Regions from separate parts of the Calorimonas adulescens genome, predicted to be linked through region 1. Evidence: riboswitches for the same ligand, from Rfam matches in the RefSeq annotation. Region 1 holds a riboswitch; each other region holds the start of a gene.
What was found. Region 1 has a riboswitch for S-adenosylmethionine ahead of FWJ32_RS09560 (MetQ/NlpA family ABC transporter substrate-binding protein). Riboswitches for the same ligand answer to the same signal wherever they lie in the genome.
Positions count from the first base shown of each region.

Region 2: another riboswitch for S-adenosylmethionine. It lies ahead of metK (methionine adenosyltransferase); the one in region 1 lies ahead of FWJ32_RS09560 (MetQ/NlpA family ABC transporter substrate-binding protein).
Region 3: another riboswitch for S-adenosylmethionine. It lies ahead of FWJ32_RS08080 (methionine ABC transporter ATP-binding protein); the one in region 1 lies ahead of FWJ32_RS09560 (MetQ/NlpA family ABC transporter substrate-binding protein).

Region 1 covers NZ_VTPS01000014.1:52,252-62,305, forward strand. The annotation lists gene FWJ32_RS09530 (DNRLRE domain-containing protein) at 31-894, shown strand; gene FWJ32_RS09535 (aspartate kinase) at 1,078-2,295, shown strand; gene FWJ32_RS09540 (ADP-ribosylglycohydrolase family protein) at 2,464-3,891, opposite strand; gene FWJ32_RS09545 (patatin-like phospholipase family protein) at 4,143-4,922, shown strand; gene FWJ32_RS09550 (aminotransferase class I/II-fold pyridoxal phosphate-dependent enzyme) at 4,876-6,051, opposite strand; gene FWJ32_RS09555 (iron-containing alcohol dehydrogenase family protein) at 6,054-7,154, opposite strand; gene FWJ32_RS09560 (MetQ/NlpA family ABC transporter substrate-binding protein) at 7,166-7,999, opposite strand; SAM riboswitch class I at 8,182-8,287, opposite strand; gene FWJ32_RS13725 (hypothetical protein) at 8,402-8,536, opposite strand; gene FWJ32_RS09565 (hypothetical protein) at 8,569-9,714, opposite strand; gene FWJ32_RS09570 (response regulator transcription factor) at 9,984-10,054, shown strand, end outside.
Region 2 covers NZ_VTPS01000002.1:124,079-134,132, reverse strand. The annotation lists gene FWJ32_RS13800 (MetS family NSS transporter small subunit) at 125-220, shown strand; gene FWJ32_RS13670 (hypothetical protein) at 427-552, shown strand; gene FWJ32_RS02385 (LacI family DNA-binding transcriptional regulator) at 649-1,668, shown strand; gene FWJ32_RS02380 (methyl-accepting chemotaxis protein) at 1,745-3,370, shown strand; gene yyaC (spore protease YyaC) at 3,385-3,909, opposite strand; gene FWJ32_RS02370 (hypothetical protein) at 3,982-4,629, shown strand; gene FWJ32_RS02365 (phosphodiester glycosidase family protein) at 4,662-7,004, opposite strand; tRNA gene FWJ32_RS02360 (tRNA-Pro) at 7,244-7,319, shown strand; tRNA gene FWJ32_RS02355 (tRNA-Glu) at 7,331-7,405, shown strand; tRNA gene FWJ32_RS02350 (tRNA-Val) at 7,413-7,488, shown strand; tRNA gene FWJ32_RS02345 (tRNA-Thr) at 7,496-7,571, shown strand; tRNA gene FWJ32_RS02340 (tRNA-Tyr) at 7,584-7,668, shown strand; SAM riboswitch class I at 7,760-7,859, shown strand; gene metK (methionine adenosyltransferase) at 7,923-9,119, shown strand; gene FWJ32_RS02330 (nickel-dependent lactate racemase family protein) at 9,183-10,054, opposite strand, start outside.
Region 3 covers NZ_VTPS01000011.1:17,726-27,779, forward strand. The annotation lists gene FWJ32_RS08050 (HAD-IA family hydrolase) at 1-225, shown strand, start outside; gene FWJ32_RS08055 (Hsp20/alpha crystallin family protein) at 245-685, opposite strand; gene FWJ32_RS13705 (class I SAM-dependent methyltransferase) at 817-1,062, shown strand; gene FWJ32_RS13710 (class I SAM-dependent methyltransferase) at 1,056-1,343, shown strand; gene FWJ32_RS08070 (MetQ/NlpA family ABC transporter substrate-binding protein) at 1,540-2,382, opposite strand; gene FWJ32_RS08075 (methionine ABC transporter permease) at 2,388-3,050, opposite strand; gene FWJ32_RS08080 (methionine ABC transporter ATP-binding protein) at 3,047-4,045, opposite strand; SAM riboswitch class I at 4,106-4,207, opposite strand; gene hutH (histidine ammonia-lyase) at 4,494-6,023, shown strand; gene FWJ32_RS08090 (YerC/YecD family TrpR-related protein) at 6,165-6,467, shown strand; gene pcrA (DNA helicase PcrA) at 6,507-8,645, shown strand; gene ligA (NAD-dependent DNA ligase LigA) at 8,647-10,054, shown strand, end outside.

The sequences.
Region 1 (10,054 bases):
GGAAAGCTATATCTAAGGAGGTTGTTATATATGCCAGTACTCGTAATCCAGCCAGCCATAAAAGACGCAGCTTTAGAAACGGGTTACCCCAATACCAATACAGGTAATGATCCTACCATGTGGGTTGGAAGATATTATGATGGTTCGGCATACCGTGATCTAATACAGTTTGACCTTTCCGGTCTAACTAACTGTGCAAATATAACCAGTGCCACACTAAGCCTGTATGTGAATGAGGTTACAAATGCTACGGTATCAGCCTTTGTGACACCATACAGGGTTACCCAGAACTGGGCTGAAAACCTGGTGACATGGAACACAGCCCCCGCTTATGACCCATTTGCACACGGTGGCACAACACAGTTAAGGAATATAGGCTGGTACCAGTGGGATATTACAAACCTTGTGTCTAACTGGTTTAACGGTGTATATCCCAACTATGGTATGCTCCTCAGGACGCCCGAGACCACAGATTTTGAAACCAAGAGGTTTATTACCTCAGAGGAGGATGCAAACCCAGACCTGAGGCCATACCTAACAGTGACCTACACCTGCAGAGAAGAGCTCATAATCCCTGCAAGACAGTTTAACGAGGTAAGTGAAACAGTAACCACCGGCAATACCCTGGCCTACACCACATCCAGGGATATATCTACTGTAAGCAGGGTAACCTATTTTATATCAAACACCGGGGCAAATCCTGCAATTGTAAATATCCAGCTTTCTGCAGATAACGTTAGATGGGATACGGTTACAGGTGACATTACGGTAGCTGCCGGAGAGACGGTAAGCCTCATCATTGATCGGTTGTCCCACTATTCAAGGATTGCCTACAGGTCGGGTACACCGGGTGTACCAACCACTTTAGTTATATGGTTAGAGACTCAGGTATAGGGGTGGAAAATTTCCATCCCTTTATTTCACTTTCCACAATTTCCACTTGCCAATCTACATGGTTTCGTCAATCTTATCCACAGGGTTTTCAACAATATTCACAGGGTTATCCACAGGATATTCACTTTTTTTCTATGCTATGATAAAATATTAATCACAGTTTATAGTTATAAGGTGATTATCATGGATAATATTATAGTGCAAAAGTATGGCGGGACATCTGTTGCAACACCGGAAAGAATTAAGAATGTGGCAGGCAGGATTATAAACCTCAAGAGAGCAGGTAAGAACATTGTGGTTGTAGTCTCAGCTATGGGGGATTCTACTGACGACCTTATTGACCTGGCCCATCAGATAACTCCAGATCCGCCCAGCCGTGAGCTGGACATGCTCCTTTCCACGGGGGAACAGGTCTCCATTGCCCTGCTGGCTATGGCCATCGAGTCCATGGGGGAGGACGTGATATCACTTACAGCTGCCCAGGTTGGTATACATACTGACAATATTCACACTAGGGCAAGGATTGTAGACATTGATACTGAAAGGATCTTAGCGGAATTAAAAAGAGGGCGTATAGTTATTGTGGCAGGCTTTCAGGGGGTAAACGAATTTAACGATATTACCACCCTCGGTAGAGGCGGCTCTGACACCACAGCTGTAGCCTTAGCCTCTGTACTTAAGGCTGAGATGTGTGAAATACTTACAGACGTAGAAGGCGTATATACCTCCGACCCCAGGATTGTCTTTAACGCAAAAAAACTGGACACCATCACCTATGAGGAGATGCTTGAGCTGGCAACCTTAGGTGCCAAGGTATTGCATCCAAGGTCGGTAGAACTGGCCTGGCAGTATGATGTGCCTCTAATGGTAAGGTCAAGTTTTAATGAAAAGGAGGGGACCATTGTGACAAACATGAAACTGGAAAATGAGAGGGTAGTCTCGGGGGTTGCCTGCGACAAAAATGTGGCCAAGGCCTCGGTCTATGGGATTCCATCAAGGCCTGGCGTAGCTTACAGGATTTTCTCTGCACTGGCAGATAAGGGCATAGATGTTGATATGATAGTCCAGAACATGACCAGAGAGGGAAAGACAGATATATCGTTTACCATAGCAAAGGAAAACCTGGGTGAAACCAGGGAAGTATTAAAAAAGGTCAGTGAGGAGCTGGGGTCTGATGGCGTAAACTTTGAAGACGGCCTGGCCAAGGTCTCCATCGTAGGTGCAGGCATGATAAATCATCCAGGAGTGGCAGCCAAAATGTTTGAGGCACTTTATGAGCTCGACATAAACATAGAACTCATCACCACATCGGATATCAAGGTGTCCTGTCTTGTAAGGGAGGATAGGGCAGAAGAAGCAGTTAGAAAGCTGCATAGCGTCTTTGAATTGGAAAACATATAAGTTTATAGGCTGCCGGCATTGGGCAGCCTTTAGTACGATTTGTGTCTGCGCTCCACCGGGTACGCCTCCATTCGGCGTCCTTGCCTGCTGCCTCGGCTTCGTTTGTCATCTCATTAAGAGTATCATAGACTCGTTTTACGGCTGCCTTGGATGTTATATGCCATGCCATCAGTTCAACAGCTTAATTATTTTATTAAGCTCCTTAAAATACCCCAATCTATCCTCCCACTTTACCCCTGTCCTGCCGCTGGTGGATGGAACCACATAGTCTATTATGCCTGGTACAGCACTGGTTTTCTGAAGCCCATAGTCCACCTCAGTAAGCCCCATCAGCTTTTTATATATTCCTTTGCCGTTATAGCAGGCTACCTTCGGCCGGTACTGGTTTAAAATTCTCAAAAGCCTCTTCTTTCCTCTCTCATACATATCGTCTGTTATCTCTGCAGCCTCTCTTGTGCAGTATTTCACTATATCTGTAAGCCCGTAACCATATTCTGCCATACGCCAGTCATCCTCATAGGTCAATGGCTCGGGAAGTATACCGCTCTCATAGAGCACTCTCCAGAATCTGTTTGTATTTGAGGCATAAAAGTGGCCTTTTTTTGCAGACTCCAGCCCTGGGTTATAGCCTACAAAGATGACCTTGAGGTTGTAGTCCAATACATCAGGCACTGGCTTATATGGGTTTAGGCTCAAGTCATAGAGGGTATCGGCAAGACTCCTTATATACCCTGAGTCTTTCAAACTTGAAATCCATTTGTCCGGTATAGCATATATCCCGTTATATGCACCTGAAAATGCACCCACTATGGATGCAATGGTATCTGAGTCACCTCCCATATTGACAGCCATCAATACAGCATCCTTAAAGCTTTTTCTGTACCTTAAAAATATATACAGGGAAGCTCCCAATGTGCCCACAGAGTATCCTGAAATATTAAACTGCTTTATGGCTTTACCTTCGTCAATACCGCCCTTGATTATGGAATCTACCTTCTTTATTTCTTCTATTATTTCCTCATTTCTTGCAAACTTTAGCACATATCCTATAAGCTCATCAGGGTCTCTGCCATCTAAAAGATAGTCTATGGTAAGAGATGTTATGACGGCTGCCTCTACGGCCCGTTCATCACGGTGGGTCATGATGCTGTGGACCCTTGTGGCTCGAATTATCCTGTCTGGGTCGCCATGATAGAATAAAGCCACGGGTGCTGTCCTCATAGCGGCCCCATTCCCTGCGCTGTCGCTACCTGCCCTGTCCCACGGTACACCCCTCTCCATGTTCTTTATGCCCGTCATGCACCCGAGGCCAGGCCCTATAAGCTTACCATCAAGTTTAACAAACCTCCCTGATACCGTGTACTGCTCCACATAACCGGCCTCTATTATAGCCTCTGCTAAGGCAATGGTCATCTGAGTGTCATCCGTATACTGTCCCCTTAAAAGCCCCGAGTTCAACCCCGCTTTTGCATTCACCATGTCCTCTATGTGTCCATATGTCCTTTCTATCTCATCTACCCCCATAAGTTCTACAGGCATCCCCAATGCATCTCCAATGGCCAGGCCGACCAGACACCCTTCATATCTATCAATCATCCGCAATCAAATCCTCCTAATATTTTTTATTAAAAGTGCGTAGAACACCTTTGCAGCACCACAGATATTTTACCATATTCGTTATATGCAGCAATGATGTCTACCGGTCTTTTCCCAAGAATCCTGCAGATTATTTTAAGGCTCATATGAGGATACACAGCAAATACAGGTAAATTTTTAAATAAATCTACAGGGTGCCCTTCCTATCCTGGACCAATAAGTGTTAAAATGGAAATAAAGGAGGCGTACATATGAAAATAGGATTAGCCCTTGGCGGTGGTGCTGCCAGGGGATATGCTCACATAGGTGTACTAAAGGCTCTTGAAAGACATGGAATAAAACCAGATTGCGTGGCAGGATGCAGTATGGGGGCATTGCTTGGGGCTATATACTGCAGCGGTATATCCGCATCTGTTTTAGAACAACTGGCGATAAACATCAGCCCCAGGCAATGGATGGATATTTCCCTTTCCAGGACCGGCATAATGTCCGGCAAAAAATTAGAGTCCCTCATCTACACACTGACTGGCGGAAAAAACATAGAGGACTTGCCCATACCTTTTATAGCTGTAGCCACTGATGTCATGACATCCAGTCCCTACATATTTAAAGATGGCCCCATACATACTGCCGTAAGGGCCAGTACAGCCATACCGGGAATATTTGAGCCTGTATCCCTCGGGGATAGAATCCTGGTTGATGGTGGTTTTGTGGATAATGTACCGGTAGACCTCCTGGATGAGATGGAGGTTGACCTGACCATTGCAGTAGACGTTGGCTTTTCATTCACCAACTCAAAACCAACCAATCTATTTGAGATAATACTGTTGTCCATAGACACCATGCAAAAGAAACTGCATGAGTTAAACCCCATTAAGGCTGACCTGATAATAAAACCTGATGTAAGCGCCATAAGGCCAAACCAATTTGAGAAGGCAGCGGACTGTATAAAGATAGGTGAAGAGACCACGGAAGATTTCCTTTCTAAAGTCGACCCCGCCGTGTTTTCTCTTCTTGAAAAGAACCAATAAGTCCAGCAGCCTCTTCTAATATCCCCACATCCTTGGTCAGGGAAACCCTGGCATATCCTTCTCCACCCCTCCCAAACCCTATACCTGGCGCAACAATCACACCCTTTGAGTCCAGAAGCTCAGCGGCATACGTCATGCTGCTAGCATCATCCGGTATCTTGTACCACACGTAAATAGTCCCCCCAGGGTTGAAAAATTCTACTCCATGACTCTTCAAAACCCCTGTAAAGACCTCCTTTCTGTCCTGGTATATACTTACCACCTTCTGTATCTCCTCATATGGACTTTTCAGTGCACTTACGGCGGCCTCCTGGACAGGTAAAAACACACCCGCAAAATACTGCACTGTAAGACTCTCAACCGCCTTGACAAGTTCCCTGTTTCCCACCACAAATCCTACCCTCCAGCCGGCCATACTGTATATCTTAGACAGTGAAAACAGTTCAACTCCTATGTCCTTTGCCCCGTCCACCTCGAGGAAGCTGGGACTCCTTTTATTATCAAAGGTAATAGGCCCATAGGCAATATCGCTTACAACTACAAGTCCACGTCTCTGTGTAAACCCCTTTATTTCCTTAAATACCTCAATATCCGCCACAGCAGAGATTGGGTTGGACGGATAGTTGACAAAAATCAATCGGGCGTTTTTTGATATTTCATATTTTATTTTACCTAGGTCCGGCAGATAGTCTTTATCCAGCGGATACGGAACATCTATACCACCTGCCAGCCTTATACCGCTTATATAGTCTGGATATCCAGGATCTGGCACAAGAGCCGCATCACCGGCGTCAAGAATTGCCTGAGAGACCATGTGTATACCCGTCTTTGTGCCCGGTACTAAAGCTACCTCATCCTCCTCAAGTGACACACCATGATTCAACCAGTAATAGTCTATAACTGCTCTCTTGAGAGAAGGTATGGCAAGAAAGGGTGGATAGGTATGAACCTCGTTCCTTTTTAATTCATCTATCATCTTTTGTATTATATGGCCGGGAGGTGTAAGGTCAGGGCTGCCCTTGCCCAGGTCTATGACCCTCAACCCTGCCTCACGCTTTTTCATGGCCTGGCCATCCAAAAATGTGAATATATTATCCGGAACAGCATCAAACCTTTTAGACAATTTCACAATTAAACACCTCTTATCAAAGCGGTTGCCTTCCTATCTGCTTCAATGATTGCCCTCACCACATCCTCCGGTGTCACCTCAAAATACATATTATGCGTAGACTCCTGAGGCGCGCAGGCCCTCCGGGCAACCTTCTCTAACCTATCATTCTCTATGCCCTCCAGATTCAACATACTGAGGGTAACCGGCTGGTCTATGGAGTGGAGGAAGTTTGTTACCCTCTCAAATTCAGTGTCAGGATAGTTTTCCAGGCATAACTGTACCAGTGTGGAAAAAGCAATCTTCTCTCCGTGATTGAACCCATGAACCTCGGGAAGGATTGTAAAGCCGTTATGTATAGCATGAGCGGCAGCAATCCTGCAGTTATCACTCCCGAGTCCTCCCACCATGCCACTCAAGGCAATGATGGCATCTATGGTCTTTTCCACGGCCTCACTTACCCTGTTTCCCTTTACATCCTCATATGCTTGCCTTCCATATTCAAAAAGTGTCTCCGTGCACAGATCAGCCATACTCAGGGCAGCCCGTGTTGGTACATTTATATACTTCCCCTTTGATGAAGCCGCAGCCTCATATCCCTTCACCAGGGTATCAGATATACCTGCTGCAAAGTATCTGGCCGGCGACTCGGCTATCACCTTGGTATCGACCAGCACGAGAGATGGGCTGTCCCTGAACACAGTATACCTTAAAAACTCGTGTTCATCATTGTATATCACAGACAGCGGAGTCCATGAGGCACAGGTGGCAGCAATGGTAGGTATGGTTACAAGGCGTACCCCTATTTTATTTGCGGCTGCTTTAGCCGTATCTATGGCCTTTCCACCACCAACGCCAATTATCACATCTCGGTTGTTTTCAGCAGCTATCGTTCCGACCCTGTCAATCTCATCCTGTGTAACCTCACCCTTGAATTCAGTAACAATGTAGTCTATATTATTCTTTGTAAGGGATGCTGTGAGACTATCAGATGTCACCGAGAGGGCTGTATGTCCCCCAACAACCAGCGCTCTCTTCCCAAAGTCCTTTATATAGTCTCCTGCATCCTTTATAATGCCTGCATACTGTATATACCTGTTTGGTGAACCCATAACCAAATGCATCATCATTCCCCCTATTCTTCCACCATAACTACTGAGCCCTGGTACTTCTTATCAACAAATTCCTTTATCCTGGGATCATGATACGCCTCCAAAAGCTTTTTGAAAACCTCCTTATCTGCATCCTCTTTCCTCACAGCTATAACATTGGCATATGGTGAATTCGGCCCCTCAATAAATATAGAATCCTTTACGGGGTTGAAACCCATCTCAACTGCATAGTTGGTGTTTATGGCTGCTGCGTCTACATCCTCCAGAGACCTCACCGTCTGTGCCGCATCAATTTCCACTATCTTGATATTCTTGGGATTTTCCACAATATCTAAAGGTGTAGCGGTAAGCCCTGCATCATCCTTAAGCTTTATCACCCCCGCCGACTGAAGCAAAAGAAGAGCCCTGCCCTCGTTGGTGGCATCATTGGGCACAGATACAGTGCCGTTTTCCGGAAGGTCTTTCATGTCTTTTATCTTGTTAGAATATATGCCCATGGGAAATATCATAGTCTTACCTATCGTTGTAAGATTTGTTATGTTTCTCTCCTTAACAAAGTCATCAAAAAACGGCTGATGCTGGAAACTATTGGCATCCAGAGCCCCCTCTGATAACTGTATATTAGGCTGTACGTAATCTGTAAATGTAACTATCTCCACATCAATGCCCTCATCTTTCAATATCTCTTTAACCTGCTCCAATACCTCCTCATGGGGCCCTGCGGTAACACCTACCTTTATTTTAGTTACATCTCCATCATGAGTTCCCTGAGCACTGCTGCTTTGAGTAGTGCTTCCACATGCTGCAAGACTTAACACCAGTAAAACTGAAACCAATAATACAATAAGCTTTTTCAATTTCATCCCTCCATTTAATGCTTTCCTGCTGCTAATAAGCCAGATAACATGTCGCCAACATCCACCCTTCTGTATCTAACCGTGATACTCTATCGTTGCATCATATTAAATTTTTAAGTACTTCTCACCTCCATTCTAAGTATAAAAAAACTTCTCCTGGAAAATCAGAAGAAGTCACCTTCCCCTTATCTCCCAGAACACATTAAAGTTCTGCAGGATTTGGCACCTTCCCACAAAGGGGGTTGCCGGGTTTCATCGGGCCAGTCCCTCCACCACTCTCGATAAGAGTCTTATCTTTATTAAGTTAGTTCTTATATTACCACGCTAAAACAAGGGTGTCAATAGTCAAATTTTTAGAGTAGTGATTGAAGCCCCCTCTGGAATCGAAATGGTTCTACTTTCTCACGTATACTCCAGCACTGGCTTTTCCATTTGATTTTGCCCATTTGTCTCCTGAGTACCATTCCCCTGCGAGTTATTCCCATATCCCTTGCCTGCCTCTCTGCTTCTCTGTCTGGCATCAGGCATCTGAATCAATTTAAGAACTACTTGAATCTATTGAAACCCATTTAATTTGAGGTGTTCTTTTCTACATTTGGAAACAGCGCTTTCACAACGGCCTGAGCCTGATCCTGAGTGAGTGTCCCATCGTCAACAAGTTTTTGTAAAGGAGTCACAGACGTCCCATCCTCAGGTTTGGTATCTTTCTTGCTTTCAAGATAAGCCTTGCGCTCTTCCTCCGTCATATTTTTTATCTTCTCCATCTCTGCCTTGCGGGTTTCCTCCTGTTCATTTAAATACGCCAATATCTTCTCTTTTTGATCCTGCGTAATAGTCCCTGCAGACACAAGGCTGTCCAGTTGTTTTTCGATTTCTTCCTGTCTTGCAGCCTGAGCCTGCTCCATCTTTGCCTCCATTTGTTCTTGCAGATATTTACTTATGGCATCGGCCTCCTCCTGTGTGAGGATACCCGCTTCAACCAGTCCCTTCATAGGATCCAGCTTTGTTCCGGAATTGGAGTCCCTTTGGCTTTCAAGATAAGCCTTGCGCTCTTCCTCCGTCATGTCTTTTATCTTTTCCATCTCTGCCTTGCGGGCTTCTTCTTGATTATTATAGTACTCAATTATCTTTTCTTCCTGTTCCTGCGTTATCAGCCCCGCACTCACGAGATTATCCAGCTCTTCTTTTTGCTGTTGCTGGCGCTGCGTTTCAGCCTGCTTTTCAATATATGCCTTAATACTGTCTACCTGTTCTTGAGTCAAGATTCCCTCATCAACAGCCTCTGACCAAAAGTCACTTTTAGTGTCTGTTTCTGAACTCTTTTTGTTCTCAAGGTATGCCTTACGTTCTTCTTCCGTCATATTTTGAAGCTTTTCCATTTCTGTCTTTCTTTCGGCATCCTTTTCATCCATGAAGGAGGTTAATTTATCAGCAGTTTCCTGGGTTATAATCCCCTGCTCCACAAGGTCTTTCGTAAGTTCATCAATATTGTACTGGCCACCAGCTCTATCGCCGCGACCTGCTGGATCAAAAAGACCAAATCCCGCTTGCCCGCCTTTCCTGCCGGGCGCCATCTCTCCTGCCTGTTCTGTTACTGGTTTTTGACCGTCTGAATTACCGGTACTGTTGCTGTCTGCAAACACTATACTACCCGTTGTCAACAGCATTCCTCCAATCAAGGCAGAACTGACAAATGTTTTAACTTTTTTGTTCATAAAACCTCTCCTTTCAAAAAAAATTTTTTTCGACTTAACAAGTTTATTGTAAACCTATTTTGTTACGAAAAAATTACGGCAGTGTCACAACACTGTATAAATTTTGTTAAAAAATTGTGAACGCTATATGGCTTAAAAGTGACCAGCCTGCTCTGAAAAGCAATCCTGAGGATACTCCATGGATCAGTAGACCGTGAAAATAAATGGTGATATAATTCTTTTGGACAAAGTCCTTCAATGAGCAGTAAAAGTGCACTGGGGTGTTGGTTTTGGAAAAGAAGACCATATTAATAGTTGACGACGAATTAAAAATAAGGATACTTTTACGAGATTTCCTTGA
Region 2 (10,054 bases), on a different contig from region 1:
TTGGGTACTATTTTGGTACTAAGAAATTGAGAGACCATTTTAATCCCATTTCAGATTTTCAGGTTGGCACATGGTGGGACATCTTGATTAAGTATTTTACCCCAAAGCGGGGAGGGAGCAAATAATGAGCATTAGTTCTATTGTTATGTTGATTATTATATGTTTGATTCTATACGGTGGCTTGGGAGTTTGCCTTAGCATAGCCATGAGAAGACAATAAAAGCCATATGTTGTATCTAAGACGGGCGAGAAAACCCCTCTTTTCTTGCTTGCATTTTACCATCACATATGACATAGAGTTAACCGTGACATAGTCAACAGGTCTATGGAAGTAATCGGAAATTATGTTATATAGATTCAGTTCATAATTTTTGTGATAAGATGGTCTCTCGTCTCATATAATGTATCAGGATTGGGGTGGGTTATATGAGTACGGGAATAATGGCCATTGTTGCTCTTTTTGTCATAGCTACCGGTTTTTTATATGCTGTATTTGCCTTTTTACCCCTTATGTATGATAAAAATAAAGAAGGAGAACGGCAAGATAAGTGATCCCTGCAAGGGGTTATTTTTTTAATTAATTTTTTTAAAAAATACTTTACACAAGGAAAAACTTTTCCTATAATTATAGTAAGAGTACGAAGGGGGATGATCAACATTAAAATAACAATAAAAGACGTGGCCAAAAGAGCTGGAGTTTCAATATCAACCGTTTCACGGGTCATTAATGACAGTAAGCCTGTTTCTGATGAAGCAAAACAGAGGGTGCTGGATGCAATAAAGGAAACGGGGTACAGGCCGAATCAACTGGCAAGGGGCCTTGTGCTGCGTAAATCCAACATAATAGGCATGATAATACCAGATATTGCAAATCCTTATTATGCCGCAATAGTTGAAGGGGCAGAAGAGATTGCCAATATGTATGGGTATACATTGCTTTTATGTAACACTCACGGCGAGCTGGACAAGGAAATCGAATATCTGAATCTTATGGCAGATAAACAGGCAGATGGGCTCGTGTTTATGACAGGAAAATTGAAGTCTGAGCATGTTGATTGGTTTAAGAATGCAGAGATTAAAACGTGTTTTATTAATCTATATTCAAGGGAACTGGACATCCCAATGGTAAGTATAGACAATTACAATGCTGTCACTGAGGCAATAAACTATCTTATAAGCAATGGTCATGTAAAAATAGGTATGCTATATGCACCGGATGTGGATGATTTACTTCAGGAAGAGAGGCTGAGGGCATACAAAGAAGCATTGAAAAATCATGGCCATGAGTTTGATGAGGATGTAGTGTCAGAATGCCGTTTTAGCATAGAGAGCGGTTATGTAAAGACAAAAGAATTGCTAAATAATAAAAAGGTTGATGCATTGCTTCTTACCAATGATGTTGCTGCAATAGGAGCCATGAAGGCCGCAACAGAAATGGGCTATAGGGTTCCAGAAGATATTTCTATAATGGGTTTTGATGACATCAGCTTTTCTGCTTACTATCAACCGTCTCTGACATCTATTAATCAGCCAACGTATGATATGGGAGCAGTAGCAACGAGAATGGTGATAAAACAAATTGCCGGGGAACAAGTGGAAAAAATGATCTTACTCCCACACAAGCTTGTAGAAAGGGAATCCACAGTAAAAATGTCGAATAATATATAAAAAAGATATAAAAAAGAAGATTATTGTTGTTAAAATTTCCCCCTTGAATTATAATGATACTTGAGGGGGGGATTTTATGTTTAAAATGAACTTGAGAAGAGAAATATCTTTGATTCTGGTCTTATTATTTCTCATTATTGTTGGGATATCAGTTTTCAACTATTTTGCAACCCAGGGGATAAGACAGAATGTGGACGCAATTAAAGAAACCATAACCAGCCAGTCAAAAGTTACAATTGACCTTACCTTGAACACCCAGCTGCTTTCATCGTCGGTCTACAGATATCAATCTCATAGTGCGACATCTCAGGAAATTAATAAATCCATCGAGTATGTAGAAGGAAACGTTAAAAATATTGATGCCCTTGTATCCAAATTGAATAATAAGGACATAAAAGCCCTTTTGGATGACCTGAAAAATAATTTAAATGAGCTGAAAAACAATGTTGGACGGGTCAGCACCTATTATAATCCTGAGACTGATGTTATAAGCACAAGCCTTATGAGGACAGAAGCAGACAAGATAGCAACAGATGCTGCTAACATCAACTACATGATCACTCAGAGCTTTTTGCCTGAGTTTGACAGAGTAGATAGAGATGTAGATGGTATCTCAAAAATCACATTGGTGGTAGTATTGATAGGTACGCTGGTGGCAATGGCTGGTAGTCTCATGGTATATTTAAACCTTTCTAGGTCAGTTAAAAACATAAAGGAGAATGCTGGTGATGTGGAAAGTAAGGTAGAGAAAGTGACGTCGACCATAGAAGATGTAGAAAAAGCTGCCAGGGAGAGTACAGAAGGATTAAGCCAGGCTACAGAAAATGTCAGGACACTTTGTGAAAGCATTGACCAAATAAGCCAGGCCATAACCGATGTATCTAATTCCATGACAAGCATTTCTAAGATAAACGATGAACTATCAGCCTCATCGGAAAGAGTCCTGTCTACTGTAAGTAGATCCCGGGACAAGATGAATACGGAGATTGACATGTTATCGCAAGATGGAGAGAAGATAGTTTCTTTGATTGACATATTGAATTCCAGCATTAAGGATACAAAGGAAAAGTCCAGTACACTTACACAATTGGAGAACAAGGTCAATGATGTTAGAGGAATTTTAACAGTGATTGAGGAAATTGCTGATCAGACCAACCTGCTCTCTCTAAATGCTGCTATTGAGGCTGCAAGGGCGGGAGAAGCTGGCAAGGGTTTTGCGGTAGTCGCAGATGAGATAAGAAAACTGGCAGCGAGGTCCAGTGAAAGCGTCGAAAAGATAGGTAATATAATAAATGATATAATTCTATTTGCCAACAATACAACTGAGAGCATACAAAAAAGCGTTGGAGAGTCTGAGGCTGCCTGTATGGAGGTAAATGCGGTTAAAGATTTGTTCAGAAGAGTCTCAGAGGTATTTGAAGACATTAAAAGTGCGTTTACAGAAATTTCAGTGGTGGCCAAGGAGAACGAAAAGAGTTCGCTTAATACTCAACATGAGACAGAGCAGGTTGTAGCAGCCAGCGAGGAGGTTTCGGCTCAAATTGAGGAGATCCTATCCTCCTCTGAAGAGGTTACCAGCATCTTAGAAAAAGTTCTTAGCAACAATGATGTCACCATGAAGAAACTGGACGAGCAGATTAATAACATAAAAGATCAGATCGCTGGTATCAATAAGATTTTTGAAGCACTGCGTTCATTCTAAATTTTAATAACGGCTTACAAATAACTGAGATAATTGTTCGCATCTATGGATTGCAGTATGCCATTACATATAGTCTCAGCCATATTTACGATTAAATCTAATCTTATATTGTGGAGGTTGTAAGAATTGTATTCATCTACTATACCGACTATTGAAATATCTCCTACAGCTGGCATCATTTTGCCAACTCCTTTGCCAGGATAAATAGGTCTATTGTTTAATACTATTTTACCGACGTTAATAGGTTCGCCAAGACAGGCATCCACAGCGACAAGATTGCTATAGGGATGCCTTTTTTTTATCTCTTTTAGTGTATCATACAGGTTTATGGCATGTACTGGATTTTCTAAAGTGCCATATACCGGGCCAGGATAAAGGTTTTTTTTCAAGAAATATCCAACAAACGGTCCTAATGAGTCACCTATCCATTTGTCAGTACCTATACACAGTATTATAGTCCTTGTGTCCACATAATTTTTAAGAAACTTTGATATCATGGTACTGGAGTCTCTATTCCTATAATTTACTCTGACTTCCAAGTTAAAATCACCCCTTGTAATGTATAATATGAGCAATATTTATCAATACTTTATCTTGAGGTGGATGTTATAATGGTTACCGAAAGATACAGCGCACCAGCTCTGGTGCTAATAACCTGTGTCTCTATTATATTTATGCTGGATATGAGGATAGGTGACACAAGTACATCAGTGCATTTGACAGAAAGAAGAGAGGACCCATGTGTTGTTGTCCAAGACAACGTAAAATTGATTGATACAGCAGGTTCTGACGAGTCCGACAAAGAGGAATTACAGAAGGATGAAGATAGTTTATGTAACAGTTCAATGGAAGATATTCCACCTCAGAGGGTAAGGGATAGTGATATTGTCAGTGGCATTAGAGAACAGTTTCCTCTTACTGAGATTCCATGGCCAAAATGGGAAGAGGTACAAAAAAGGGTGGAGGGAAATAACATAGATGGTAAAAACACACAGGACATGGATATAAATTTTATAGAACTAAATGAGATGATTAAAAGTATACCTGCGCAGGAAAAATATGAAAGCATGATGATATTGACTAAATTGAAAAAAGAAGACATTGCTTTTATATTGAAGACTTACGAGGATGGGGTTACGAAGGATGAAGAAAAAGCAGTAAGGGAAGTACTTAGAAATGCCCTTTCATCAGAGGATTATGAGAAGATAATGAAAATTGCAGAGGAGAGCTATGTCAAACAAAAAACTGGTGTAAAATAGAGCGGAGATATTTCTCTCCGCTCTATCAAAGGTTATTCAAACAGGCTGTTCTTTTGATAGTAGACCTCATTGCCATTTACCTCAATCAGGGCATAGGGCATTGTTGAAACATCACTCTTTACGGCATTTTTAGTACCACTGAGGCCAAGATACCTTATTTCATCGTTTAAAGCAGTATAAAAATTTTGTCCACCTTGATATAGAATCCATACATTTTTGCCTGTTGAGTTTTTAAAGTCCTTAAGAGTGTTTTCTAGTAGAGCTGCCTCTCTTTGGTCTGTAAATCCACTGCTTCCCCAAACAGGTGTATTTAAAACAAGAAATATATTTTCACCATTTGCGTTCTTTAAATAGTCCTTTAGAGCAAACCACTGGCTGGCATCAGTTGCTCTCAGTCCTCCTTTTGATGAATCCATGACTATGAAACTGGAGTTTCTGAATTCATACAGGCCAGGACTGTCTATTGCTATATATGGGATTTTTAAGTTGTTAAACTTTTTAGCGTTCTTCCCCATAAACACGGCAAAAGATGATGTCTCGTTAGCTTTATCTACAGCCTTTGAAAGCATCAGGGTTTGGAGCAAAGTGCTGGTGCTGGTATCGCCATAAACAAATATGTTGTAAGAGTTCATGTCATTATTTACATTGATCTTTTTGTTATATGGGTCCACATCCTCAAGACGGATATTGTCTGGTACATCAGTAGTCTGTGGTGCATTGCCGACTGTTACCGGTATATTGATATATGTCCCATCAAACTCGGCTCTTATATATCCTGAAGCATTTAAAGTACCTGAAGTAAAAATGCCATCTTCTATTTTTCCGACGTTGCCATAGATAGTCCATTCAATATCAGCAGGGTCTATGGTTGCTGTATAACCGTCTTTATCCTTGCCGTATATCTTAATCTCTGTCTTTGTATTATAGTCTGTGGTTATTGTTGATATATTTGACTTTAAGATTATTGGCTTGTCCAGGACGTTTATATTAAATTCTTCAGAAACACCTTTATATTTCACAGTGATGACGGCCTGGCCAGGCGATTGCGGAATAAAACTGTTGTCCTCAAACTTGCCCTTTACATTACTTACATTGAATGTAACACGGGCCATGTCCACATCTACAGGATTATATTTCTCGTCGTAGGCAAATACCCCTATCTTTGCACGGGTACCGACGAACACGTTATTGTCAGCCTTGATTTTTAGTCCCCTGACATCTCCGGCTTCAGCATTGTTAAATACACCTATGGCATCAGCAACACGCCTCTCTTTTCCGTCTGAAGGTTTATTTGCGGTAACATAATTTTTTTCTCCTAAAGGCCTTATCACCATAGTTGTAGAACCGCCGCCATCAAGATTTATCGCATTATACGCCCCTATATCCAGCATGAGCTGGGCCATTTCACTCTCCAGTAAGCCCATAGAGCTCCCGTTTCTGCCATCAACAGTGACGAGGAACAATTTATTTCCCTCTCTATTTATACCAATTGACGTTCGAGCTGTCGGCTTTGGTACGGGATCATGGGTTATCGGGGCTATGGTGCCATCCTTTACAAGCATTGTGCCACCGCTCACAGACAGTTTCAGATTGTGGTATTCAGGGGTAGTATCAAGGTTAATCACAAGTTTATCTCCAGGAACCAGCATTGAAAGCTGCTGAGAAGTATCACCATTACTTACCAGGGCATACGCTCCTTCCGGGATTTTCACTGAAGGCTGATTTGGCCTGACATCCAGCACTGTTCCATCCTTGTCGACAATAACCTCAGTATGGTTTGGATTACCATTGGCTCCGGGTGTATTGCCCCAGTGGTAATCATAAAGGCTTAGATATTGTCCACTGGAGGCTTTATTAAAAGACGCAATGGGTAATGAGGTACCGTCAGGTAAGGAAACGCTAAAGTTATATGTCCAATATTCAAAGAAGATGTTCCCGTCCCTGTCGATATTAAAACTGCTCAATTTACCATACAAACTCTTATCTGGGGGGCCTGAAATAAGTACACCATCTGATACAATCTGACCTATAGGGCTTCCAGATTTTGTATCAAAGAAGTCGCCGTTTATAGCAGCTACGCTGCCAGCTTCACTGGCCATAGAAGACACAGTGGACGGCTGAGACAACCCTTCCGACCCATATAAGGCATCGATGTCTATATCCTTATTATTAAGTTCCACCTCAAGAATATTTATATCAAGCCAACCAGAGGTGGTAAATCTTTCTATAGTGGTATGAGTTACACCCTCGGAAAGCACCTCACTTTGAGTCTTTTCATTGATAATTTGATAGTCACTTGCGTACACTATGGATGTAAAGGAATTCAATAATAATACAGAGACCATTATGGCATAAATTTTTTTGTAGAATTTCATCCCATCACCTCATAAACTGTTGTCATATAACTATTATAACCATAGATAGTTTAAAAAGGGTTAAATTAATATTACAATTAGGTTACAAATTTCAGTTTAATGTTTTACGAAGATTTAATGAGTTTTAATTAGATATATTAAGCTAATGCTACATAATCATGAAATATGGCTAAATTTCATGATTGTACATATTCTGGAATGCAAGTATAATAAACAATGTCATATGAACGCCGTGTGAGCGGGGCGTAGCGCAGTTGGTAGCGCGCGTGGTTTGGGACCATGAGGCCGTGGGTTCAAGTCCCGCCGCCCCGACCAGTGTGAAGAGAGACCCCGTGGTCAAGTGGTTAAGACATCGCCCTTTCACGGCGGTAACAGGGGTTCGAATCCCCTCGGGGTCACCAGTAGTATGGGCACATAGCTCAGCTGGGAGAGCACCTGCCTTACAAGCAGGGGGTCACAGGTTCGAGCCCTGTTGCGCCCACCATATATATGCTGGCGTAGCTCAATCGGCAGAGCAGCTGATTTGTAATCAGCGGGTTGTAGGTTCAAGTCCTATCGCCAGCTCCAGTTGAATAATGTGGAGGGATACCCAAGTGGCTAAAGGGGGCAGACTGTAAATCTGTTGGCGCGGCCTTCGATGGTTCGAATCCATCTCCCTCCACCATACAAAAGCCTGCAGAGGCTTTTTATTGTTTATGTTTGACTTAAAGAGTAATTTATGCTATCATTACATAGTAAATTGAATAGATAAGATTCTCTTATCAAGAGTGGCGGAGGGACAGGCCCTGTGAAACCCGGCAACCAGCTTTGCATGGTGCTAATTCCTGCAGAATGGATAATTCTGAAAGATGGGGGAAAAGGAAATATGCCTCTTCTTTTGGAAGAGGTTTTATTATGTAATTTTAAAGGAGGAAAAAGATGAAAAAATTATTCACTTCTGAGTCAGTTACAGAAGGGCATCCGGATAAAATATGCGATCAGATAGCTGATGCTGTGCTGGATGCGATTATAGCTCAAGACCCCGATGCCAGAGTTGCCTGTGAAGTGGCTACTATAACAGGGCTGGTGCTGGTTATGGGGGAGATAACAACCCAGTGTTATGTTGATATACCTAAGATAGCTCGCCAGACAATAAGAGAGATTGGATACACAAGGGCAAAATTTGGATTTGACGGTGATACCTGTGCCATAATAACATCAATTGATGAACAGTCACCAGATATAGCATTGGGGGTAAATCAGTCTCTGGAAGTGAAGAGGGGATATTCGGGCAGTACATATGATCTGATTGGTGCAGGCGACCAGGGGATGATGTTTGGCTATGCATGTAATGAGACCCCGGAACTCATGCCCATGCCAATTTCCTTTGCCAATAAGCTGGCGAAGAGATTGGCGGAGGTTAGAAAGGATGGGACTATTCCATATCTCAGGCCGGATGGCAAAACTCAGGTGACCATTGAGTATGATGGTGATAAACCAGTGAGGGTTGATACTATTGTGGTTTCGGCACAGCATCATCCAGAGGTGGACCATGATACTATAGAAAAAGATATCATAGAATATGTCATAAAACCTGTCATTCCGGCGGAGTTCTTAGACGATAACACAAAATACTATATAAATCCAACGGGCAGGTTTACCGTGGGTGGCCCTCAAGGTGACTCAGGACTTACCGGGCGTAAGATTATTGTAGACACCTATGGTGGATATGCAAGACATGGCGGCGGGGCCTTCTCCGGGAAAGACCCCACAAAGGTAGACAGGTCAGCCAGTTATGCGGCCAGATATGTGGCTAAGAATATTGTCGCTGCAGGTATAGCAGATAAGTGCGAGGTGGAACTGGCGTATGCAATAGGTGTGGCCAGGCCAATATCCATAAGGGTCGATACCTTTGGCACGGGAAGAATACCGGATGATAAAATTATTGAACTGATAAATAATAATTTTGACCTCAGACCAGCAGCAATTATAGATAAACTTGACTTAAGAAAACCAATTTACAGACAGACGGCAGCCTATGGCCATTTTGGTAGGACAGATCTTGACCTCTCATGGGAAAAGACAGATAAGGCAGAAGAGTTAAGAGAACAGGTATCAATAAAAAATCTGGTATAGCAACAGCTATACCAGATTTTTTATAAAGGTGCAGCATGTATCTTTTTTATTTTCAAGGTGGTATCATTTATCTGTTATTTTGGGTATGGTTGTGGAACCATAAGGCATAATATATATGCTGTTTATAGGCTTTTTATTGACTATATTACAAATCGTATCGTTTATATTGTCCACTGTTATGAACCCCATGTCTTTTACTGTTTCATCCGGATCTTTTGACATGAGATAAACACTGTATTTTTGGGCTATATAAACCGCATAGTAAAATATATAGCCCTCTATAGTAAAGTGTTTGCGTAATTCTTTCTCAAGGTTATCAAAAGGAAGATATTTGCCCCATCCATAAAATTTATCACTGCCGCCGCCTTCTATACACTCCGCCAGAAATACTATATTTCCCCCATCTTTAGTAGCCGCTGCCGCATTGAAAAGTGACTTGGTAGCCTGGTACAGATTTATATCCTTGGGATAACCGCCGCACGAAACGATTGTAAGGTCAGATGGTTTATCTATATTTATTGAAAAGGCGTCGTCGGCAAATTTGCACCCTTCATACCATGCCGCATAGGGGTCGCCACAGAAGATACCGATTGTTTTGCCGTCACCATCAACAACGAGATTGATGAGGAAAATGGGGGCTACCATATTCATAGCCTCAACCATATCCATATTTAAGGGATTATCTTCCAGTTTTCCCGTACCGACTCTTGGATCAATCCCCTGACCATCAGGTTTCATTGTATGGACATGGTTTTGAAATATAGTCTTTCGACTGACACACCCAGGAAGTATAGACTTTCGCCCTCCACCAAACCCTGCCATGTCATGGTGGACAATTCCCCCGGTAATTATGACTTTTCTATTTAAAAGCAGTTTATTAACCTCTACCTCTGTGCCAAGACTGGTTGTTCCTATATATTGCAAATTGCTGTAAT
Region 3 (10,054 bases), on a different contig from region 1:
CCCCATCCCGACCCCGTTTTGAAGGCCATAGATATGTTTGGTATTGAAGGCAAGCAGGCAATCATGGTAGGAGATAGTCCACACGACATAATTGCTGCAAAAAAGGCGGGGATTAAAGCATGTGCGGTCCAGTGGTCACTTTTCGGGATAGAAAAACTAAATGATTTAAATCCGGATTTTAAAATAGAGGCAATGGTTGACCTCTTGGATATAATAAAAGAATAAGGACAGATGGGTTCTGTCCTTATTCTATGTTTATTCTTCTTCCTTTTGGAGGGGTAGGTTTTTCTTTGGGCAGTGTGATACGCAGTACACCATTGTTGTATTTTGCACTAATATCATCAAGCCTTACATTGTCAGGTATAGGTACTGTTCGGGTAAATGAACCCATACGGCGTTCCCTTCTTATATATTCGCCGTTGTTTTCATCCACAATATCCTCCTGTTTTCCGGATATTATCAGATAATCATCCTGTATCTCAATGTTGATATTCTCTTTATTATAGCCGGGTACATCTACCTCAACCACGTATTCGTTTTCAGTCTCTTTGACATCGAGTCTGGCACCCTTGATTGTACCTCTCATATAGTCAAAGAAATCATCAAAATACGGGAAGCTGAAAAAGTCATCAAAGAAAGCAGGCAAGTTATTTCTCCTGTCCGGGAACATGTCTCTTCTTCTCATAGATTAATACCTCCTTCCTTAGATATTATTTTACTTTTCGATTAAATTATACATCAAAAGGTCAGGGAAAGTCAATAATTTTTATTGGATTTTTTTCTTAATATGTTATAATCAGTCTGGAGGTGATATTTGTGGATATAGAGGCAGATATACCAATTCTTATTGATAGACTGTCAAAAACAACAGGCCTTATCCTTGATGTCGGTACAGGACGGGGTGCTATGGCAGAGAATCTTGCAAAAAAAGGATATCATGTTGTTACAGTAGAATACAGTGAAGAGAGAATAAAAGAGACCAGACAGGACTTTGAAGGTAGAGGTATAGAAAATGTCCTTTTTATCCATGCTGATGCTCAGGCTCTTCCTTTCTTATCTTAGATGAGACTTTTGACATGGTGACATGCTATAATGCAGTACACCATTTTGATGACTATGTTAAAGCCCTGAATGAGATGGAAAGGGTTTTGAAAAAAGGTGGTGTCATTGTAGTAACAGAACTTAATGAAGATGGTAAAGAGGTAGTAGCTGAAGCACACAGACACAGAGGGGAAGAACATCATGATGAGATGAATATAGATAGGATAAAGGATGCTCTGGCCGGGCAAAAAAAGGAAATATATCATTTTGCTTATTTTGATGCGTTGATAATGGAGAAATGATTACAATGTGCATCATTATGTTATATACACATATGCCTGTTGCAGGTACATATGGCAGGGCGCAGACATAAATATCACGTATCAGCGTGATAAAGTTTGCATGCAATGCCATATACCAAGCTCAACAGGTTTTATGGAGAGTCATTTGTGGACTGCAGCATAAGAAACCTGTGCTATGCTGCAGTCCATATGACTATTAAAATGCCGGTACAATGGCTCCTTGATATTTATCTTCAATGAATTTCTTGACCTCAGGGGAGTTCAGTACCTCAGCCAATGTCTTGATTGCCGGGTCGTCTTTATTGTCTGGTCTTACAGTGAGGACATTGGCGTAAGGAGAATCTTTATCTTCAATGGCAATGGCATCTTTTAAAGGGTTTAGTCCCGCTTCCAGTGCAAAGTTGGTATTTATGACTGAAGCGTCTACATCCTGTAGTGTTCTTGGCAGTTGTGCTGCATCCAGTTCAGAAAACTTAAGGTTCTTCGGATTTTCTGCTATATCTATAGGGGTAGCGGTTAATGAGGTAGAGTCTTTCAGTTTTATTAGGCCGTTCTTTTGGAGCAACAGCAGAGCTCTGCCTTCATTGGTTGGGTCATTGGGTATGGAGATGGTTGCACCATCCTTTAGTTCTTCCAACGATTTAACCTTTTTGGAGTATACACCCATGGGTTCAACGTGTACCTTGACGAGTGCTACAAGCTTCATATTGTTGTTTTTCTCAAACTCCTCCATATAAGGTACGTGCTGAAAAAAATTAGCATCAATGGAACCGTCGTTCAATGCCTTATTGGGTTGTACGTAATCAGTAAACTCAACAATTTCCAGATTTATCCCTTTTTCTTTTAATATTGGTTTTACAAACTCCAGTATCTCTGCATGGGGTACAGGTGTTGCTCCTACCCTTAATGTTACTTCTTTTTGTGTTTCTGCAGGTTGATTTTGTGGTTGACCTGAGGACTGTGTATTTGAACTGCCACAGCCGCTTACAAGGCCGACTAACAGTATAAAGATAAGGCTGATTAATAAAATTTTCTTCACTGTATTTACCTCCTATCAACTTTTTTGGCAAGATAACTTCCTGCAATTTGTACGACTTGTACAATTACAATCAGTACAATTACCGTTGCTATAAGCACGTGTGTATCATACCTCTGGTAACCATACCTGATGGCTAAGTCTCCGAGACCACCTCCTCCTATAGCTCCTGCCATTGCTGAGTAGCCTATAATATTTATTATAGTGAGGGTAATTCCGAGTATAAGTGATGGAAGTGACTCTGGAATAAGTACCCTCGTTATAATTTGAAATGGTGTGGCACCCATGGATAGGGATGCTTCAATTACACCCCTGTCTACCTCTTTTAATGAACTTTCTATTACCCTGGCAACAAATGGCGTTGCTGCTATAGAAAGAGGGACAATGGTAGCCGTTGTACCTATGGTGGTGCCAACGACAAGCCTTGACAGGGGGAGTATGACTATCATTAATATCAGGAATGGGAAAGAGCGAAGTATATTTATAACAGTGCCAAGAACGTTATTGAGTGCAGGCTTTTCCATTATGCCTCCCTTTTCCGTTATTACAAGCAGTACACCCAGAGGCAGACCCAGTATAAGAGAGAATATGGTGGATGCAAAAACCATGTATATGGACTGCCAAAGGGATGGGAGAAGCAAGTTCAAAATACGCATGATTTCCTGATTCATTTCAACACCTCTATCTTTAATCCTTGATTTTTTAACCATTCTACGGCATTATTAATTTTATCAGCCTGGCCTTCAAGGCCAATGACTAAGTTTCCTATGGTTTCACCATGGATATGCTGTATATTTCCTGAGAGTATATTTACATCGACATCAAAGGTCTTTATGAGGTGGGAGATTACAGGTTCCCTGGCACTCTTGCCTATAAACAGTACCTTGACTACCATGCCCCTGTCGTAATCGATTATGCTATCTGGCATACCCTCCTCTATGCCTACGAATTTTTTAGTTATCTGAGAAGACGGTTGAGAAAATATATCAACCACATTTCCCACCTCAACCAGCTCACCGGCATTTAAGACGGCAACCCTGTCGCATATCTCTTTTATTACGTCCATCTGATGGGTGATAACTATTATGGTGAGGTTGAGCCTTTTGTTGATTTCCTTTAAAAGTGATAAAATCTGCGAGGTTGTCTGGGGGTCAAGGGCTGAGGTAGCCTCATCAGACAAAAGCAGTGTTGGACCGTTGGCCAATGCCCTGGCTATGCCAACCCTCTGTTTTTGTCCGCCAGAGAGCTGAGACGGATATGAATCTTTTTTATCAGCCAGGCCGACCATATCCAGGAGCTCCTTAATCCTTTTATCAATCACGTCTTTTGATACCCCGCTGATTTCCATAGGGAAGGCAATGTTTTCGTATACAGTCTTATTGGATAGTAAATTAAAGTGTTGAAATATCATCCCTATTTTTTTTCGCATCTCTCGCAGCTCTTTGTTATTTAAAGACATAATATCCTGGCCGTTTATCTCGATGGTGCCCTCTGTGGGTTCCTCAAGGCGGTTTATGCAGCGTATCAGAGAAGATTTACCAGCTCCTGACAATCCCATTATTCCAAATATCTCACCATCATTGATCTCAAGATTAATGTTTTTAAGTGCTGTAATGCTCTCATTTTCTGTACGATATACCTTGGTCAAATTTTTGATTAAAATCAATAAGATACACCTCCAATAAAAAATCCTCTTTCACACGATGAAAGAGGACTATAATAGCCTCTCTCATCTCTCAGCTTTGCGCTGCAGGAGTTGGCACCATTGCATATACATGCCGGTTGCCGGGTTTCATCGGGCCAGTCCCTCCACCTCTCTTGATAAGAGTGCTTAACATATTCAATTTATACATTGAGTATATTTGAATTTGTACAGGAAGTCAACACAAATTTTTTATTTATGATTAAAATGCATGTTGAATTATATTTGCAATTGCATAAAATACATAAACTTATTTCATAATGATACTTTAGCACGATAACGTACTGCCCAAATATACCTGTAAATAGGTACTAATAGCATAAAGCTATTATATAAAATTTTTGCATAAAAGAAGGATTTGCTGTTTTTTTATCGAATATATTAATCTAAATAAATAGTAGGGGGCAGACGGATGTCAGAATTGTATATTGACGGTAATGGCCTTACTGTAGATGATGTTTATAATGTTTCTAAGGGCAATATAACCGTAAGGTTAGCCGAAGAGGCATGTGTTAAAATAGATAGAGCAAGGGAACTAGTAGACAGCTACGTGAGTGAGAACAGGGTTGAGTACGGCATCACCACGGGGTTTGGCAGGTTTGCTGATGTTACCATATCGATGAATGAGGCAACGGAGTTACAGTACAACCTTATAAGAAGTCATTCATGTGGTGTAGGAGATCCCCTTCCAATAGAGGTAGTAAGGGCTGTGATGCTGCTCAGAGCAAATACGCTTGCAAAAGGATATTCAGGCATTAGGTTACAGACTTTAAATACTCTGGTAGAAATGCTCAACAGGGATGTTATACCTGTTATGCCTTCAAAAGGTTCCCTGGGGGCCAGTGGAGATCTTGCTCCTCTTGCCCATATGGCGCTGGTCATCATAGGTGAGGGAGAGGCATATTTCCGGGGAAAACGTATGCCTGGCGGAGAGGCTATGAGGTTAGCTGGTATAAAACCGGTAAAATTAGTTTCAAAGGAAGGCCTGGCCCTCATAAACGGAACACCTGTAATGACGGCTATAGGAGCTTTAGCCATACATGATGCCATGAACTTAAGTAAAGCTGCGGATATAGCCGGAGCACTTTCTATGGAAGCCTTAAGAGGCATAAAGGACGCCTTTGATGAAAGGGTTCATATGCTCCGGCCACATGCCGGCCAGCTAAAAACAGCAAGAAATATTCGCATTCTTACAGAGGGAAGTAGCCTTATTACAAGACAGGGAGAAATAAGGGTGCAGGATTCGTATACCATCAGATGTATACCTCAGGTACATGGGGCATCTAAGGATGCAATTGATTATGTCAAAGGAATAGTAGAGACAGAGCTGAACTCCGTTACAGATAACCCACTGATCTTTTCTGAGGATTATATAGTAATATCAGGAGGAAATTTCCATGGTCAGCCGATTGCTCTTGCCATGGACTTTCTTGGGATAGCAATATCTGAACTCGCTGATATATCTGAAAGGCGGATAGCAAAACTGGTTGACTCAAATTTAAGCAATGGTCTGCCCGGTTTCCTTACAAGGGAAGGCGGTTTAAATTCCGGATTCATGATTCCTCAATATGTGGCAGCATCGCTGGTGTCTGAAAATAAGGTCTTATCTCATCCAGCCAGTGTAGACTCTATACCATCCTCTGCCAATCAGGAGGATCATGTAAGTATGGGGACAATAGCAGCCAGAAAGACAAGGGAAATATTAGAAAATGCAATTAATGTTATTGCGATAGAACTTATGTCTTCCGCTCAGGCGATAGACTTAAGAGATGGAGGGTCGCCTGGGAAGGGTACAGGAGCTGCGTACAGGCTTATCAGGTCAAGGATACCGTTTATTGAAAGAGATGAATTGATGTACAGACATATTGAGGACTGTGCGATGCTTATTAAGACCGGTGAACTCATTGAAACAGTGGAGGGGGAGATTGGTTCATTAAATTAGAATTAACAGTATGTATAATCACAATGCTCCTGCGAGCGGCTGGTCTGATTGGGGATTACCCAATTATTTTTAAAACATTTTGCTTTAGCCTATTGAAGTTTTAATGAATTTTCTGTATAATATTTTCAAGGAGGGAAAACCATGTATGAATCAAAACTCAAGAGTGAGGCTGTGGATGAGCTTTTTGAGGCTATACTGGAGCTTAAAGATGTGGAGGAATGTTACAGATTTTTTGAGGATTTATGCACGATAAATGAAATCAAAGAGATGGCACAGAGATGGCAGGTTGCAAAAATGCTCAGAGAAAAAAAGACCTACGTGGAGATAGCAGATAAAACAGGGGCAAGTACGGCTACCATAAGCAGGGTAAATAGGTATTTGAATTATGGCTCAGACGGTTATAATATTATATTAGACAGGTTAGAGCAAAAAAAGAAAAGCTGACCTGGGGGTAACCTCAGGTTTTTTGTTGAGGTGAGTCTTATGGATATTTTAGAAGGGTTAAACGGCCCGCAGAAGGAAGCAGTGACTACTACTGATGGACCACTTTTAATTATTGCAGGGGCAGGGAGTGGAAAAACGAGAGTTTTGACTCATAGGATTGCTTATCTGATAAACGTAAAGAAAGTGTCACCATACAATATATTGGCTATAACATTTACCAACAAGGCCGCCAGTGAGATGAAGGACAGGGTGGAAAAGCTGCTTAATGCATCAGTGAAAAATATGTGGATTTCAACCTTTCATTCGGCCTGCGTCAGGATATTGCGCGATGGAGCGGAAAGGCTTGGATATAAACGGAGCTTTGTCATATATGATACATCTGATTCCATTTCCTTGATAAGGTCCTGTTTGAAAGAGCTTAACCTCGATCCTAAATATTACGAACCAAAGGGATTGCTGCATACCATATCCAGGGCAAAGGACAGTCTGATGGATCCAGATACCTTTGAAAAAGAAACAGCTAACGACTTTCGCAGTAAGAATGTGGCAAGTATATACAGGGAGTATCAAAGGCGTCTTAAACAACTAAACGCTATGGATTTTGATGACCTTATAATGAAGACTGTGGAACTTTTTAAGGTGCATGAAGATTTTCTTCTTCAGTACCAGAACATGTTTCGCTATATACTTGTTGATGAATATCAGGATACAAACCGGGCCCAGTATGAACTCATAAAGATTTTGTCTAAAAGGTACAACAACATCTGTGTTGTTGGTGACGATGACCAAAGCATATATGGTTTTAGGGGGGCTGATATAAGGAATATATTGGACTTTGAAAGGGATTTTCCTAACGCTAAGGTGATAAAACTGGAACAAAATTATCGTTCTACACAGAAGATCTTAAACGCTGCCAATAACCTTATAGCACATAATAAGGGCAGAAAGGGTAAAAAGCTTTGGACTGAATACGAGGGTGGCCCGGATATCGTACTTTATAAGGCTGAAGACGAGCGCATGGAGGCACGGTATGTTGTTTCCAGCATTATTGATTTAATTAATAGAGGTTATTCTTCCTCTGATATAGTTATATTATACAGGACCAATGCCCAGTCCAGGGCTTTTGAGGAAGAGCTGGCACAGTATCAGATTGGCTACAGAGTAGTGGGCAGTTTGAGATTTTATGAAAGGAAAGAGATAAAGGACATAATGTCTTATTTGCGGGTTATACAGGACCCGTCAGATGAGGTAAGCCTGCTGAGGATAATCAACGAACCATCAAGGGGGATTGGAGAAAAAACCATAGAACAGCTCACGGAGTATGCAAGAAGTAATGGCATATCACTTTATGAGGCCGCAAAATTTGCAGGTGATACCGATCTATCGGCAAGACAGGTGAAGGGCGTCTTATCTTTTGTAAACATAATGGACCAACTTATAAGTTTTAAGGATGATGTGTCCATCTCGGCATTGGTGGAGCTGGTGCTTCAAAAGACAGGCTATCTGGAGATATTAAAGAGTGAGAATACACCTGAATCTGAATCAAGGATTGAAAACCTGAATGAGTTTATTGGTGCAGCTAAAGAGTTTGAAAAAGATAACCCCGATCTAGTGCTGGAGGACTTCCTCGCCAATTTGGCGTTGGTTTCCGATATTGACTCCTTAGAAGATGGAGAGGGTGTTGTCATGATGACTGTACATTCTGCCAAGGGTTTAGAGTTTCCTGTGGTGTTTATGGTTGGCATGGAAGACGGGCTTTTTCCCATATCAAGAGCTTTGGACAATGATGAAGACATGGAGGAAGAGAGGCGTCTTTGCTATGTGGCTGTTACCAGGGCCAAAGAGAGGCTTATTATGACTTATGCAAGGACGAGAAATCTTTATGGCAGAACAATGGTATGTATCCCCTCGCGATTCATTAAAGAGATTGATATACCGGATTTTGCCAAAGAGCCTTTTAAAAAACGCAGCATGTCTGTTGAAGAGCCGGGGAAGGTAGCCTCAAGTAAAGAAAAATATGCTGTGGGTATGAAGGTTATGCATAAGATGTGGGGTTCTGGAATAATTGTCCAGGTTAAGGATATGGGTAGCGACAAGGAGCTTGCCATAGTGTTCCAGAGCGTTGGTTTGAAGAGATTGTCTGCCAACATTGCGCCATTAAAAGTCGAGGAGGGTTAGTATGGACAAAGAGCAGGCCGCCAAGAGGATAAATGAACTAAGGGATATAATAAACCATCACAATTATATGTATTATGTACTTGATTCTCCGGAGATATCCGATGCAGAATTTGACAATTTGATGAGGGAACTCATTGAGTTAGAGAGACAATATCCAGAATATCTCACGCCGGATTCTCCTACACAAAGGGTAGGGGGAGAGGTGTTAGAGGGGTTTGCAGAATATGTTCATACTTTACCGCTCCTGAGCCTTAGCGATGTGTTCGATGAAGGCGAGCTGAGAGATTTTGACAGAAGGGTGAGAAGAGAGGTTGGAGACACAGAATATGTTGTTGAAGTGAAGATAGATGGTCTTTCCTGTGCATTGAGATACGAAAATGGTATATTTGTACAGGGGGCTACAAGGGGCAATGGTTTTGTAGGGGAAGACGTTACGGCGAATCTTAAAACCATAAGGTCTATACCGCTAAAATTAGAAGAACCAGTCTCTCTTGAGGTGCGCGGAGAGGTATACATGCCAAAGAGGAGCTTTTTGATGCTCAATGAACTCCGTGAACAAAATGGAGAGCCCCTCTTTGCCAATCCTCGAAATGCGGCTGCTGGTTCGTTAAGACAGCTTGATCCAAAAATAACGGCATCTAGAAATTTAGATATTTTTATATTTAACCTGCAGAGGGTGGAGGGAAAGAATTTTACAACCCATATAGAAACACTGGAATATTTAAAGGAGATGGGGTTAAAAATAATCCCGTATTATGTGAAATGCGATAATATTGACCAGGTCCTTGAGCAGGTACATATATGGGAATCAAAAAGAAATGAACTGGATTTTGCTGTAGATGGTCTGGTGATAAAGGTAAATGACCTGGCTAAAAGGGAGATCCTGGGCAGCACTTCTAAATCATACAGATGGGCTATAGCGTACAAGTATCCTGCTGAAATGGCAAAGACCAGAATAAAGGATATAATAGTGCAGGTGGGAAGGACAGGGGCACTAACACCAACAGCCCTCCTCGAACCGGTTAAACTGGCAGGTTCTACTATTAGCAGGGCTACATTGCACAATGAGGATTATATAAAGATGAAGGACATAAAGATAGGTGACTGGGTATATATCCGGAAGGCAGGTGAGATAATCCCTGAGGTCGTTGAACCACTAATAGAAGAACGAACGGGCGAAGAGAAAGACTTTGCTATGCCTGATACGTGTCCGGAGTGTGGTGCAAAAGTGGTCAGGCTGCCTGGAGAAGCTGTGACACGCTGTACTGGGTTGAGCTGTCCCGCTCAGATAAAAAGACAGCTTGAACACTTTGCCTCTAAAGAGGCTATGGATATTGATGGAATGGGCCCTGCTGTAATTTCACAATTAGTAGATAAAGGACTTGTAAAAAACATTGCCGACATTTATT